DNA from 3 places in the Alteromonas lipotrueae genome. Region 3 is predicted to be linked to each of the others. Evidence: predicted binding sites of a transcription regulator. Region 3 holds the regulator's gene; each other region holds the start of a gene.
The links. The regulator sigma-54, encoded in region 3, starts transcription at its own class of promoters, with help from an activator protein. The targets are predictions, from matches to a motif close to GTTGGCACGNNNNTNGNNT.
Positions count from the first base shown of each region.

Region 1 (4,318 bases), 310 kb from region 3:
TTTTCACTACTATGGCGGCAGTTATTTTAGCGCCTTACAGTTACGCTGAAACGATGCACGATGTGGTGAATAAGGGCGCAGAAGAATACTTGCTGTCGACCCTTAGTATACACGATGAAAACACCGATATTGCGGTAAGCATTGCTGAAGTAGACGAAAGAATTAATATTCCTCAGTGTCCGACGGGATTTCAATTCCACGCATCTGATGAATCTTTGGGCCAATCTTATATTTCTGTGCGGGTAAGTTGCACAAATAATGACTGGTACTTGTTTACCAGCGCCCAAGTGACAAGAACGAAAGAAATTGTGGTTACTTCTGGCGCGGTTAGCCCTGGCACTGTGCTTTCTGCATCTAATCTGACGTTGGCATCCGTAGATATAAAGCGTCTTCGATACAGTGCATTTACCGATGTAGATGCATTGATTGGCGCTCGAATGAAACGTCGAATTGTTGATGGCCAAGCTGTGCAATCAAATATGCTATGCTTTGTGTGCAAGGGCGATAGAATTACCATTCGTGCATCATTGGGTGGGATGGCGGTTAAAACATCTGGAATAGCACAACAAGATGGTGTTATTGGCGATACCATAAAGGTGCTCAATGCCAGTAGCCAAAATCCCGTGATAGCGGAAGTCGCCAGCGCTCAAGAAGTCGTGGTACACTTGTAGTTCAGCGTGCTAAAAAACTACGTTTTCGTTGTATAAAAGCCTAAAGAAAAGAAGGTTTGTGCCGATAACTTGTACAGAGGCGAAAAGGTAGTGGAGAAATATTATGGCAATTAACAATGTAAACAATGGGTTACCCAAAACACCCGTTGATAATACAAAAATTTCGCAACAGAATCAGGCACAGCAGTCGCAACAGCAACAAGCGACGTCTAACAATGCATCTGTTGCTCAAGCACCACGACAAGATTCAGTATCCTTGACTCAGTCTGCACAGCAGTTGAATCAAGTTCAGAAGAAAGGTTCTGAAGCGCCTGTAAATCAGGAAAAAGTCGATCGTCTTAAAAAAGCGATATCAAGTGGTGAATACAAAGTTAACCCTGAAGTGTTAGCGAATAAAATAGCTAAGCTTGAGGGTGAGATTTTTGGCCAAAAATAATTAGGTTTCTATGACTAGTCATCTTTATTCAGCGTTATCACAACAGGTCACTAACTTAGAGGGCCTGTGCTTGATGCTGGAAAAAGAATTACATTTAATTAGCTCACGAGATGCAGAAACCTTGATGAGTCTTTTAGAAGATAAGTCTAAATTACTAGAGTCTATTCAATCTACGGACCAAAAAGTCGAGGCGTTATATCGCCAAACTACAGACGAAACGATTAGTGCAGATGAACAAGGGTTAATGGATAATGCGAAAAGTCTGTTAGAAGACTGTAAGTATAAAACCCAAATCAATCAGAAAGCCGTAGAGCAAGGACAGCTTCGCCTCACACACTTACGGAATCTGATGTTAGAAGTTCGCGCTAAAGAGTCGTTAACCTACGATAAGAAAGGTAAGCCAAATGCAGGCCGTTTAGGTTCAGGTATTAGCGCCTAAGTAATGCACTCGTTACCGAAAGCCCCAATAAAAGCACAAAAAAGCGCGTTTAATACGCGCTTTTTTGTGGGTGCTATTTAGCCATACATCGAAATACTTAATAGTATTTGATGTCTTTTATTCTTTGTGGCTTCGCTGTCGTCAAATAAATGTCGTACACGCGATGCATATCTAGCTCAAGTTCGGTGGCATAGGTGTCTTCACCCACGGGGTAACTTTTTATTACCCTAGCCCCTCTAATAACGCCCTCTACAGAAGCCCGCAAGGTTTCATTATCCACCACAAGGCTAGACAGTGATTGATTACCTTCAATACGCTGTCCGTACACCTGCTCTGCAAGTTCTCTGTAAGCCTCTAGTTTTGATGCTTTAATTGCCATCAAGGTTTTCACGGTTTCGCTTTCACCCCGTTGCGACATTATTGGGGCATATCCAACGGCACTTAGCACAGGGTAACTGTCTGGCTCAACCGTCTCCCACTCCACATGTTTGTCTACAAATAGACTACATCCTGATAAACCTGTTAGTGCAGCAAATAAAGCCACCGTCATCCATGCTCGGCTACGAATCAATTTTTCAAAAAACACCATTAGAGAAACCTCATTCTCAATTTTTCTATTAGTGGATAAGCAATGTTTACGCCTAAATTTTAAATTTGAAACATTGGCATCTATTTCGCTTATTATAAGTTGGAGCAAAAATTGACATAAAGTCGAAAAAAACCGATTAAAGAATCTGATACAAAAGAATACTGGCTTAAATTAACTGATGTAGTGCCCTCTTATCGCACTGCAACAAAAGGACAAGACTGTGCTTGGCATACAAACATTCGCTAAACTAACGTTAACTAGCGTGTCTTCTGTGAAAAGAAGATATCAAGCTAGATACGCCAAGGTCGCCTTTTTTATGACGCTGTTTTGCCTTGCTTTAGTGTCAACAGGGCAAAGCCATGCCGCTTGGTATGAAGCCAAAGGCCAAGCAGTTATCGTGAACGGTAATAAAGAAAAAGCACGTAGAGACGCCACAGAAGAAGCCCTCAAACAAGCATTGTTATTCGCAGGTGCCTCGATAAGCAGTGTTCAGCAGCTCACAAATGGGTTACTTGAAAGTGAAGACATTACCATTAGTAGTTCAGGTGAAGTGGATCATCTCGAACTCACTGATGAAGTATGGCATAGCGACTATGTTACCGTAAGCGTCAGGGCGGATATCTTTCCTGCGGCTAAACAATGTACCGCAGTTGAGTATGATAAAAATATTGCCACCAGTTACTTCATGGTAGAAAACCGCAATCATTTAGTTGAAGGAAAAATCCCTAACTTTTCCGAGGCAGTCACAAGAAAGCTGGCTACCGAAATGTCGGCGCAGGCGCAGAATTTGAATTTAGCGTACATTGCTCCACACACCACACGATGGGGAGTTAATGGGCTTGAAGAAAATGTGCGCGCATTATCACAACAATCAAATGCACAGTTTGTTTTAATCGGCAGCATTAATGACGTTAGTGTTGAAAGACAACGCCCTTCTTCGATTGCATTCTGGAAAGAAGAAAAAGCCACCCGTTACTTTTCGCTAAGCATTAAGGTTTTCGACGGTATAAATAGCGGCTTGCTGCTGCAGCAAGATTACATAACTGAAGCAAATTGGCCTTTTGACCGGTTTACCGATGTAGACGAATTTTCGTCAACCTTTTGGCGGACAGATTACGGCAATGCAATTAAAAAGCAGATGCAGCAGTTAACCGCTGATATTAACGAGACTATTGCCTGTCAGCCTATGACTGGCAGAGTGCTTAATGTTGCCGGTTCGCATATTTCAGTATCATTGGGCCGCGATAATGGCATACAAAATGGTGATGAGCTTTTTGTCTATCAAACCAGCGAAATTATCGACAGACACGGTAAGGCCTATTTGCAGTACCATATTTACCCCGGTGCATTTGTTGTTGAAAATGCTTATGGCAATACTGCAAGATTGATTCATAAAGACAGTGGTATTATTGCGAATATTCAAGAGAGTGATTTCGTTATCAAACGATAGTTCGGTTACAGCGTCTACTAATTACATAGAAGAACTAAACAACCGCTCACCCTTTATAGCAGGGTACAAAACTTAGATAAAGGTTTTTAAACCAAAGGGTTCCGTTCGCGGATTAAGTTCGTATAATAGCCTTGTAGGTCCCCATAGTTTAATGGATAAAACAAGGCCCTCCTAAGGCTTAGATGTTGGTTCGATTCCAGCTGGGGACGCCATCAATCTTAACCGCAGTCACGGAATGTAATCTTACCTAACGCTATTTCCCAAGATAGTGGTCTACTATCTCTTGCCACTCGTCAGTCTCTATCACTCTAAGTAACGCAGTATTAATCTTTTCTCTTTGCGCACTGTTTTCTGGTAACGCAATAGCATAGTCCTGACGTTCAATAACCTCGGGTAAAATAAGAATACTGTCACCAAAGTTGTTTTTAGTTAAGTACTGTAAAATGGGCTTATCGTAAACAAAAGCATCTAGGTCGCCTGATGCCAATTGTGACAAACCTTTTTCAACGCTTTCAAGTCGCTTAAATCCTATATTTTCTTTTCGTAAAAATACACTACTTGCAGAGTTTGCCAATGTAGCCACCCGCACATTAGGTAAGTCCTCAAGCCCTTTAACGCTCGAAGATAGTTGGCTAACAGTAAGGCTTGTGGCAATTGCAGCGGTAAAGCTACTGATTAAAATGATCGCTGCAAACATCCATATAAAACCGATTACCCTTCCACCAAGGGTAAC
Region 1 covers NZ_JAESDJ010000001.1:477,578-481,895, reverse strand. Annotated here, with positions in the region: gene flgA (flagellar basal body P-ring formation chaperone FlgA) at 1-671, shown strand, start outside; gene flgM (flagellar biosynthesis anti-sigma factor FlgM) at 775-1,107, shown strand; gene flgN (flagellar export chaperone FlgN) at 1,118-1,546, shown strand; gene KYS23_RS01990 (LPP20 family lipoprotein) at 1,644-2,096, opposite strand; gene KYS23_RS01985 (flagellar assembly protein T N-terminal domain-containing protein) at 2,452-3,585, shown strand; tRNA gene KYS23_RS01980 (tRNA-Arg) at 3,723-3,797, shown strand; gene KYS23_RS01975 (transporter substrate-binding domain-containing protein) at 3,839-4,318, opposite strand, start outside.
Region 1: KYS23_RS01985 (flagellar assembly protein T N-terminal domain-containing protein) is a predicted target of sigma-54. The motif match lies at 2,208-2,226, and genes of this name have one in related genera.

Region 2 (4,318 bases), on a different contig from region 3:
TAGCAATAGTTGGTCACTCAAACGAAGTAACCTAGTGGCGTCTTGCTGTATAAAGTTCTCAACAATATTTAGCGTTTTTTTCGCGTTCTCATAATCTTTTAACGCAATTAACAATCCGGCTTTACTGAGAAGGTAATCAGGATTGTCGAATTCATCTTTGATAAGTCTATCTAAATGATATAGAGCGCTTTTACTATCACCTTCACGTTGGTAAATAGCGACTAACCGCTCCTTGGCGGCTATGTTTTGCGGGTTTAGCGTAAGTATATCAATGTAAATTTGCTTGGCTTCTTGTGTACTACCAAGACGTGTCAAATTGTGTGCTTTAAGTAGCAGTGTTTCGTTATGCTTTGGCGATAGAGTAAGCAATTCTTCAACGAGTTGTGATGATACGTCTAGGTTCCCCAATCTGCTTTCAGTAGCAGCCAAATTGAATTTTGCAGGAAATAACGCGGGGTTAATTGCCAATGCTTTTTCAATTTTCGACTTGGCTTCTGCTAATTGCCCCTGCCGTATAAGAATCCCCGCTTGTAAATTATAAACTTCAGGATCCTCTGGGAACTTGTCTGCAAGTAGGCCAGCGCTGCGAAGTGCTTGGTCGTAACGTGAGGCTTGAAGGTTCATTAACGCGTAGGTGAAAAGATAAGAAGGGCTGTCTTTATACCTAGAAAAATTTTGTTCGAGGATCGCCAAGGCTTTATCCTGCTTACCTCTTGCCGCCATCAATCTAATTTTAAAAAGCTGTAATTTACTTTCCGAGGGGTGTCGTATTTCTAGTTGCTGCAACAACCTTTCAGCTTTAAAGGCTTTATTCTGTTTTATAAACAAATCGCCTAAAATAAGTGCCGAATCAGGATTTTCCAGCAGTACATCCTGATAACGCTCTAACAAAAGTAGGGCTTGCTTACCTTGTTGCGTAGAGAGATAAACCTGAGACAGCATCATTACAGCCTGAATGTCATCAGGTTCATTTTGTAGGTAGCTTGTGAAGTCCTTCGCTGCCTTTTCCATATTGTTATTGAAAAAGTTTGTCAGCCCGCTTATGTACAGCAGCATAGGTTGAGAGGCAATTATTTCAGGATCTAATTGACTCATAAACTCATTGAGCTGAAGTAATTGTTCATTGTCGATGGCTGTTTCGGTATTACGGCTTTGCAACCAACTATTTAACAAAATGGCGAGAGGGTCGTTGGGCGTATCTTCAATAATTTCATCGACAAATAGCTTCGCTTGGTCATAGTCTTTAGCTTGTAGATAAAGGTCAACAAGATTCCTAAGTGCAATAGGATCTTCGCGGTTAAATGATAGTGCGGTTTGCAGGTATTCAGTAGCCGCTTTGGTATTTCCCTCGCGATAGGCCAATTGGCCTTTTAAGCGCCAAGTAATGGCATTTTCTTTTTCTATATTCTCGGCGTCATTAATAAGTTTACGAGCCAATGATAAATTATCTCTTTGAAGCGCAATAGAAGCCAACCCATTAATAGCAGGAACGTAGCGAGGGGTATCAGAAAGTATTTGTGAATAATCAGTTTCGGCACACGTTAGATCATCTAGTCGTATACATGCTGTGGCGCGTATTTGCAGCCAAGCTCGGTTGCTTTCCTTGGTGAGTTTACTGGTTTGATTAAAGTTGACGATGTCTGTGTATTTATTGAGAAAGAGCCAAGTATTGCCCAAGGGCTCGGCGAGCAGGTTTATGTCTGCTCCCATCTCTATTGCTTCTACAAACTCAAGTTCTGCTGCATTTAAATATCCGTTAATGAGAAGTATTTTTCCCATTAGGATTTTGGCAGCTAAGTTCTCGGGGTCTTTTTTTAAGCTATTTTTCAGGTGAATATAGGTTTCGTTATACTTATCTGCGTTAAATGCAGTAAGTGCTTTTTCATAATCCTCCGAAGTCGTAGCATGAGCGATGCTTAAAAAACTACCTGCAAATGCCGATGCCAATATTGCCGAGGCCAATGTAGAACGCCAAATACGCGAACGTCCAGTTCCTAAATTCATTATTAAATTATCCTGCTAACTGCCATAAAAAAAGGTGGCCAAAGCCACCTTCTAAAGATACGTGTTTTTTTTCTATTTTGAAACTATTACGCAGTGCGTTTTCTACGCCATATAAGAATAGCAAAACTCATTAGCATCAAGCCAAAAACGCCAGGCTCATGAACTTCAGCAACGGGGGGCGGAGTGCCCTCAGTAAAATCAATAGAGGTAATTTTAAATCCATCATTGTACATTGAAGCACCATCTACGCTGCCAAACACAGTGTTATAGGCGCCAACTAACCAATACTTCGCTGAGTTAACTAATTCTAGCTCGCCAGTAGTATAGCTGTACGACCCAGTTTTAGTAATATTGAATGACCCTGAAACCGCACCAGTAATGATTTCAGACCAGCTGCTGGACTCGCCTTGGAGTAACCCTAGCTGGCTATCATTTAATGCAGCAATTGAAACTTGTTGGTCAGTGCCATTGTTGTTTGCCCAGCCAAAGTCAATGTTATCAAGTGTTACATCAGAATCGAAAGAGAACAATACGAAATCAAAGTCAGCGTATGCAATTCCGGCAGCTGTGTCTTCGCCATTCCAGTAGTAGTTATCAATAGAGTGGTTGGGGCTAGTTGACCCTTCACCGTCCTGATTCAAAACACCATAGCCGTAGAAGCTAGATACTTCGTAGGGCGAAGCCGTTTTCACTATTTGGTCGAAGTCTTCAGGATCTAAGCTATTACCTGTATCAGACCAACCGGTAAGCGTAATGTTTACACCACCTATAGTTACCCCAGTAGCAGAAGTTACTACAGACTCGTCAAAATCAGTCAAATCGTAATAGCCTTCAGCAAGAGAGCTGTCAACAGGGTCAGTTGTGCCGCTATATCTATCGCCTCGACTACCGCCTGCAAACGCAGGTGCGCTTAATGTTGACAAAACCACTAAGGATACTAAAGCTTTATGTAAATACTGCATGGCTATACTTCCACTTTTAAACTGAAATTTTACTATTAGTAACCAGTTAAAGCATCATTTGTGCCATATTTGTATATTTTTGTTTTTTTTGGTTTTTATTTTTGAGTCTTACGCTTTTTGGGCTAAGTAGTAAAAAAAACTGACAGGTAATACCTGTCAGTTTTGAACTAAAGTAGCGCTTTTTACGTAGGCGCCATTCAAAGCTGTTTTCTACGCCAAGCGACAAGAAATACACCTGCGAGCAATAAGCCTAACGTGGTTGGCTCACTGACTTCAGTTGAGGGGGCCGGTGGACTCTCATTTGCTACAGAAAATCCAACTGATGAAAGCTTAAAGGCATCATTTCCAATATAACCTCCGATATTTTCAAAAACGGTATTATAAGCACCGATTAACCAATACTGGGAAGTGTCTGAAATATCGAAATCTGCCCTATGTTCTACATAGTCACAATTTTCTATATCATAAGAGGCAGTTGTCAGTGCATCAGCAACGATATCGTTCCAGGTTTGACTGCCTGAGGTTAAACCTGAAATGGAATCAAGTGCGGCGACAGATACTTGGGAGTCGCTGTTGCTGTATAGCCAGGAAAAGCTTGCCCCTGTTACAGAAACAGCTTGGTCGAATGACAACAAAACGAAATCGAAGTCTGTGACGTTTCCGTTTACTTTATTTACATTATCTATCGCGTGATCGGGGCTATAGTAAGTTTCCCAATCATCATTTGTTACACCATATCCATAGTAGTCAGATATTTTTTCTAACTTCGCATCTACAACAAGGTCATCGTTTTTACCGTAGGTGTCGGACCAAGCGGAGACAGAAATGTTTACCCCGTTAACCGAAATGGTGCTATTGAGAGGATCTGTTCCTGATTGAACGCCATCATCAACGAGGTCATAGATATTCTCGCCTAACGCAGATTCGCATAAATCGTTGTTAGATGAGCTGTTATTTGAGCTGCACCCTGAGTAGTCGGAATTATGCCATTTATTAGAACCTGCTTCAGCAGTGGAAAGTGGCAATAGGGTAAAACCAATAAAGCCCGCGGTAAGTATTGATACATTAAGCAAACGCATTATAACTAGACCTTCTTTATCTATATAAAAGGTGTAGTTCGTACGATATTTAGCTCTTCTTTTTACAGGCAGAGTAGATTTCGTGAACTTCAACATGATAGATGTATGATAACTGAACAGGTGATGTGGTTAGGTATATTAGCCTATACCTAGTTATTTATATGTGCTTCAGTGGTGCGGTGAATGTTATCTATGCGCCAGCAATGAACTATGAAATAATTAACACAGTTATTTATGTATATATGAGGACTTATGTCTGAACAAAAGCGAAAA
Region 2 covers NZ_JAESDJ010000010.1:1,431-5,748, reverse strand. Annotated here, with positions in the region: gene prsT (XrtA/PEP-CTERM system TPR-repeat protein PrsT) at 1-2,004, opposite strand, end outside; gene xdp1 (exosortase-dependent surface protein XDP1) at 2,091-2,966, opposite strand; gene xdp1 (exosortase-dependent surface protein XDP1) at 3,164-4,045, opposite strand; gene pssA (CDP-diacylglycerol--serine O-phosphatidyltransferase) at 4,298-4,318, shown strand, end outside.
Region 2: xdp1 (exosortase-dependent surface protein XDP1) is a predicted target of sigma-54. The motif match lies at 3,016-3,034, and genes of this name have one in related genera.

Region 3 (4,318 bases):
TTTTCTCTACTGTGGCTTTAGCGGCTGAAAGCGACTTCAACAAACCGATTAAAGTTGACTCTAAATCGCAATTTGTTGACGGTAAAAACAAAACTTCATTGTTTAAAGATGATGTACGAATTACCCAAGGTTCTTTGGTGATAAATGCCGATGAAGTTGAGGTTATTGCCAGCGAAGGAGATGGACGAGAGATATTTGTTGCTCGCGGCAAACCTGCCAGCTACTCGCAAAAATTAGAAGATGGCGCCCCCGTTACCGCCAAAGCCAACGAAATACGCTATGAAGTGGTAAATCGAACTATTTCTTTACAAGGGAATGCAGAGCTACAGCAAGATACCAGCAAAGTACAAGGCGACAAGATTACTTTCGACATGGTCACGGAACAATTGCTTGCAACAGGCGGCGAAGACGGTGAAGGTGGTAGAGTAACTACGGTATTTACGCCTGAGGCAATACGTAAAGCGTCATCGAATAACGAAGGCGATAAGGCGGACGGCAACTAATCATGGCAACGTTGAGCGCACAGAGTCTTGCAAAGGCGTATAAAGCCCGTCAAGTGGTTCGCGATGTAAGCTTATCAGTTTCGACTGGGCAAATCGTTGGATTACTCGGCCCCAATGGTGCCGGTAAAACCACAACTTTTTACATGATTGTAGGCTTAGTACCCCTTGATAAGGGCAAAATCAGTATTGATGACAGCGAATTAACCCATGAGCCCATGCACGAGCGTGCACGACGCGGAATTGGGTATTTACCGCAAGAGGCCTCAATTTTTAGAAAATTGACGGTGTTTGAGAACATCATGGCTATCTTACAGACCCGTAAAGGGTTGAGTTCAGCGGAACAAGAACAAGAAGCCGATGCGCTACTTGATGAATTTAATATTAACCATATACGTAATAGTACGGGTATGAGTTTATCCGGTGGTGAACGTCGCCGGGTAGAAATCGCGCGAGCATTAGCCGCTGATCCGCAATTTATTTTGCTTGATGAGCCATTTGCTGGTGTTGATCCTATATCGGTTAATGATATAAAGAAGATCATTCAACATCTTCGTGACAGAGGAATTGGAATCCTCATCACCGATCACAACGTAAGAGAAACACTGGATGTGTGTGAGAAAGCGTATATTGTGAGCCAAGGCGAACTCATCGCGCAAGGGACAGCAGAACAAGTTTTAAGTAATCAGAAAGTAAGGGATGTATACCTAGGAGAACAATTCAGGCTATAGTTACTGTAACCGAATTGTCATTTTCAGTTTTAAGCACGGGTATATTCACAACAAGAGTTTAAAAATAAGACGTAGATGAAACCATCTTTACAGCTAAAGTTCAGTCAACAACTTACCATGACACCGCAGTTGCAGCAGGCAATCAAGCTGCTGCAGTTGTCTACGCTCGACCTGCAACAAGAGATTCAGGAAGCACTAGACTCAAACCCACTTTTGGAAGTTGAAGAAGGCGGCGATGACCATCCTGTTGAGAAAAACAACATGGACGGCGACGACCCTTCTGTAGAAGCTGCTCCTACTGCATCTAGCGATTCGTTAGAAGCAGGTGACGCGCTTGAAAAGAACGACCTTCCCGATGAACTGCCAATCGACAGTACGTGGGATGAGTATTACTCGGCCTCTTCTGCTCCCGCTCCTGGTCCATCAAATAATGATGACGACCAACTGTTTCAGGGTGAAACCACCGACAATATTCAAGACCACTTGCTATGGCAAATGCGGTTAACCCCGTTTTCGGATACCGACCGCGCCATTGCTACCGCCATTATCGACTCAATCGATGAATCTGGTTACCTGAACGTCCCCATCGAACAGATTTTAGAATCGGTGAATTCTGACGACGTAGAAGAATTGGTGGAAATGGACGAAGTTGAATGTGTACTCAAACGTATTCAAATGTTCGACCCTATCGGTTCAGGTTCGCGTACACCGCAAGAATGTTTGCTTGTACAGCTTCGCCAGTTCTCAGACGATACGCCATGGCTTGCAGAAGCAAGACAACTTATCAATGAGTACTCGGACCTACTTAGCAGCAAAGACTACCGTACGTTAATGCGCAAGAGCCGTTTGAAAGAAGATCAACTTCGCGAAGCCATGCGCTTACTGCAAACGTTGAATCCTCGTCCAGGTAGTGCATTAATTACCAAAGAACCGGAATACGTTATTCCTGATGTTTCGGTAAACAAGAAGAATGGCCGCTGGGTGGTAGAACTTAACCCCGATAGCTTGCCAAAGTTAAGCGTAAATCAGCAATATGCCGCTATGAGCAGACGCTCTAAAAACAGCAGCGATTCGCAATTTATTCGCTCACATATGCAAGAAGCCAAATGGTTTATAAAAAGCCTTGAATCAAGGAACGACACCTTGATGAAAGTAGCAAACTGTATTGTGCAGCAACAAATGGGCTTTTTCGAGCACGGCCCAGAAATGATGAAACCAATGGTGCTAAATGATGTCGCAGAAATGGTAGATATGCATGAATCCACCATCTCACGTGTCACCACGCAAAAATATATGCATACCCCACGTGGCATATTTGAGTTGAAATATTTCTTCTCTAGTCACGTAGCAACGGAATCTGGTGGTGAGTGTTCATCTACCGCTATTCGCGCACTAATTAAAAAGCTTGTGGCTGCGGAAACGCCCAGCAAGCCATTAAGCGATAGCAAGATTGCTCAATTGTTGGCCGAACAAGGCATCAAAGTTGCCCGGCGGACAATAGCAAAATACCGGGAATCATTATCGATTCCGCCGTCAAACCAACGCAAAAGCCTTATTTAAAGGCCTTGATAATTTAAGGAAGACGAAATATGCAAATCAACCTTACCGGTCATCATGTCGAAATTACTGATTCTTTGCGTAGCTATGTCGATACTAAGTTCAGCAAACTAGAGCGTCACTTTGATCACATATCTAATGTGCATGTCATCCTGAACGTCGAAAAACTTAATCAAAAAGCCGAAGCCACCATGCACCTCAGCGGAGCAGAAGTGTTTGCTTCATCACATAACACCGACATGTATGCGGCGATAGACAGCATGATCGACAAGCTCGACAGGCAAGTTATCAAGCATAAGGAAAAGCTGAAAAAGCACTAAATATTAATATGGAAATTCAAGCCATAGTAAGTTTGGACCGCACCGAGTGTGCGGTTCAATGTAACAGTAAAAAACGTATTCTAGAGATTATTAGCGACATTGCTGCTAAAAATAATCCCGACATCGATCAGGCCACAGTGTTAAATAGCCTACTCGCCCGTGAACGAATGGGAAGTACGGGTATTGGCAATGGTATTGCATTGCCTCACGGTCGATTACCGGGCTTAGAACACGTTATCGCCATTATTGTAACCAGCAACCCTGCCATCGATTTTGATGCGCTTGACGATCAGCCCGTAGATATCTTCTTTGCCCTGTTAGTGCCTGAAGAGAAAACAGAAGGTCACTTACAAACACTTGCTACCGTTGCGGGAAAACTAAGTGATAAAGAAACGGTGAAAGCCATTAGGCGGGCCTCCACCAGTGACGACATTATTACGGCTTTAAGCTAATAAAGCACAGCACCATATTTTAAAAGGGAGAAATGCAGGTGAAACTGATTATTATCAGTGGTCGATCCGGTTCGGGAAAATCAGTTGCACTACGTGCCCTTGAAGATTTAGGCTACTATTGCGTAGATAATATTCCGGTTAACCTTCTCCCTACCCTTACTCATACCGTGGTTGATGAATATGACCAAGTCGCGGTAAGTATCGATGTAAGGAATCTGCCAAAAAATCCAGCGGACTTGGTAGAGATTTTAGATTACCTACCCTCGTCTTGGTCTATGACCATTGTGTATATTGACGCCAGCGACGATGTGTTGGTGAAACGTTTCAGCGAAACCCGCCGATTGCATCCGCTAGCTAAGCTCAACAAATCTTTATCTGAATCGATAAAAGCCGAATCAGACTTACTTGCGCCTATTGTTGAGCGCGCCGATTTGTATATTGATACGGATAAGCTCACAATTCATCAACTCGCAGAGCTTATTCGCGAGCGAATTCTAGGTAAGAAAAGCTCTCGGCTAGTATTGGTCTTTGAATCGTTTGGCTTTAAACACGGCATCCCCAAAGACGCCGACTATGTATTTGACGCCCGCTTTCTCCCCAACCCACATTGGGAGCCCGATTTAAAACACTTAACTGGCTTAGATGCCCCCGTAGAAGTATTTTTAGGTTCCCAGCCTGTTGTAACCAAATTCATTTGGCAAATTCAGAACTTGATAACCACATGGTTACCTCACTTAGAACGCAATAACCGTAGTTAT
Region 3 covers NZ_JAESDJ010000001.1:166,555-170,872, reverse strand. Annotated here, with positions in the region: gene lptA (lipopolysaccharide transport periplasmic protein LptA) at 1-503, shown strand, start outside; gene lptB (LPS export ABC transporter ATP-binding protein) at 506-1,231, shown strand; gene KYS23_RS00695 (RNA polymerase factor sigma-54) at 1,307-2,791, shown strand; gene hpf (ribosome hibernation promoting factor) at 2,821-3,108, shown strand; gene ptsN (PTS IIA-like nitrogen regulatory protein PtsN) at 3,117-3,560, shown strand; gene rapZ (RNase adapter RapZ) at 3,599-4,318, shown strand, end outside.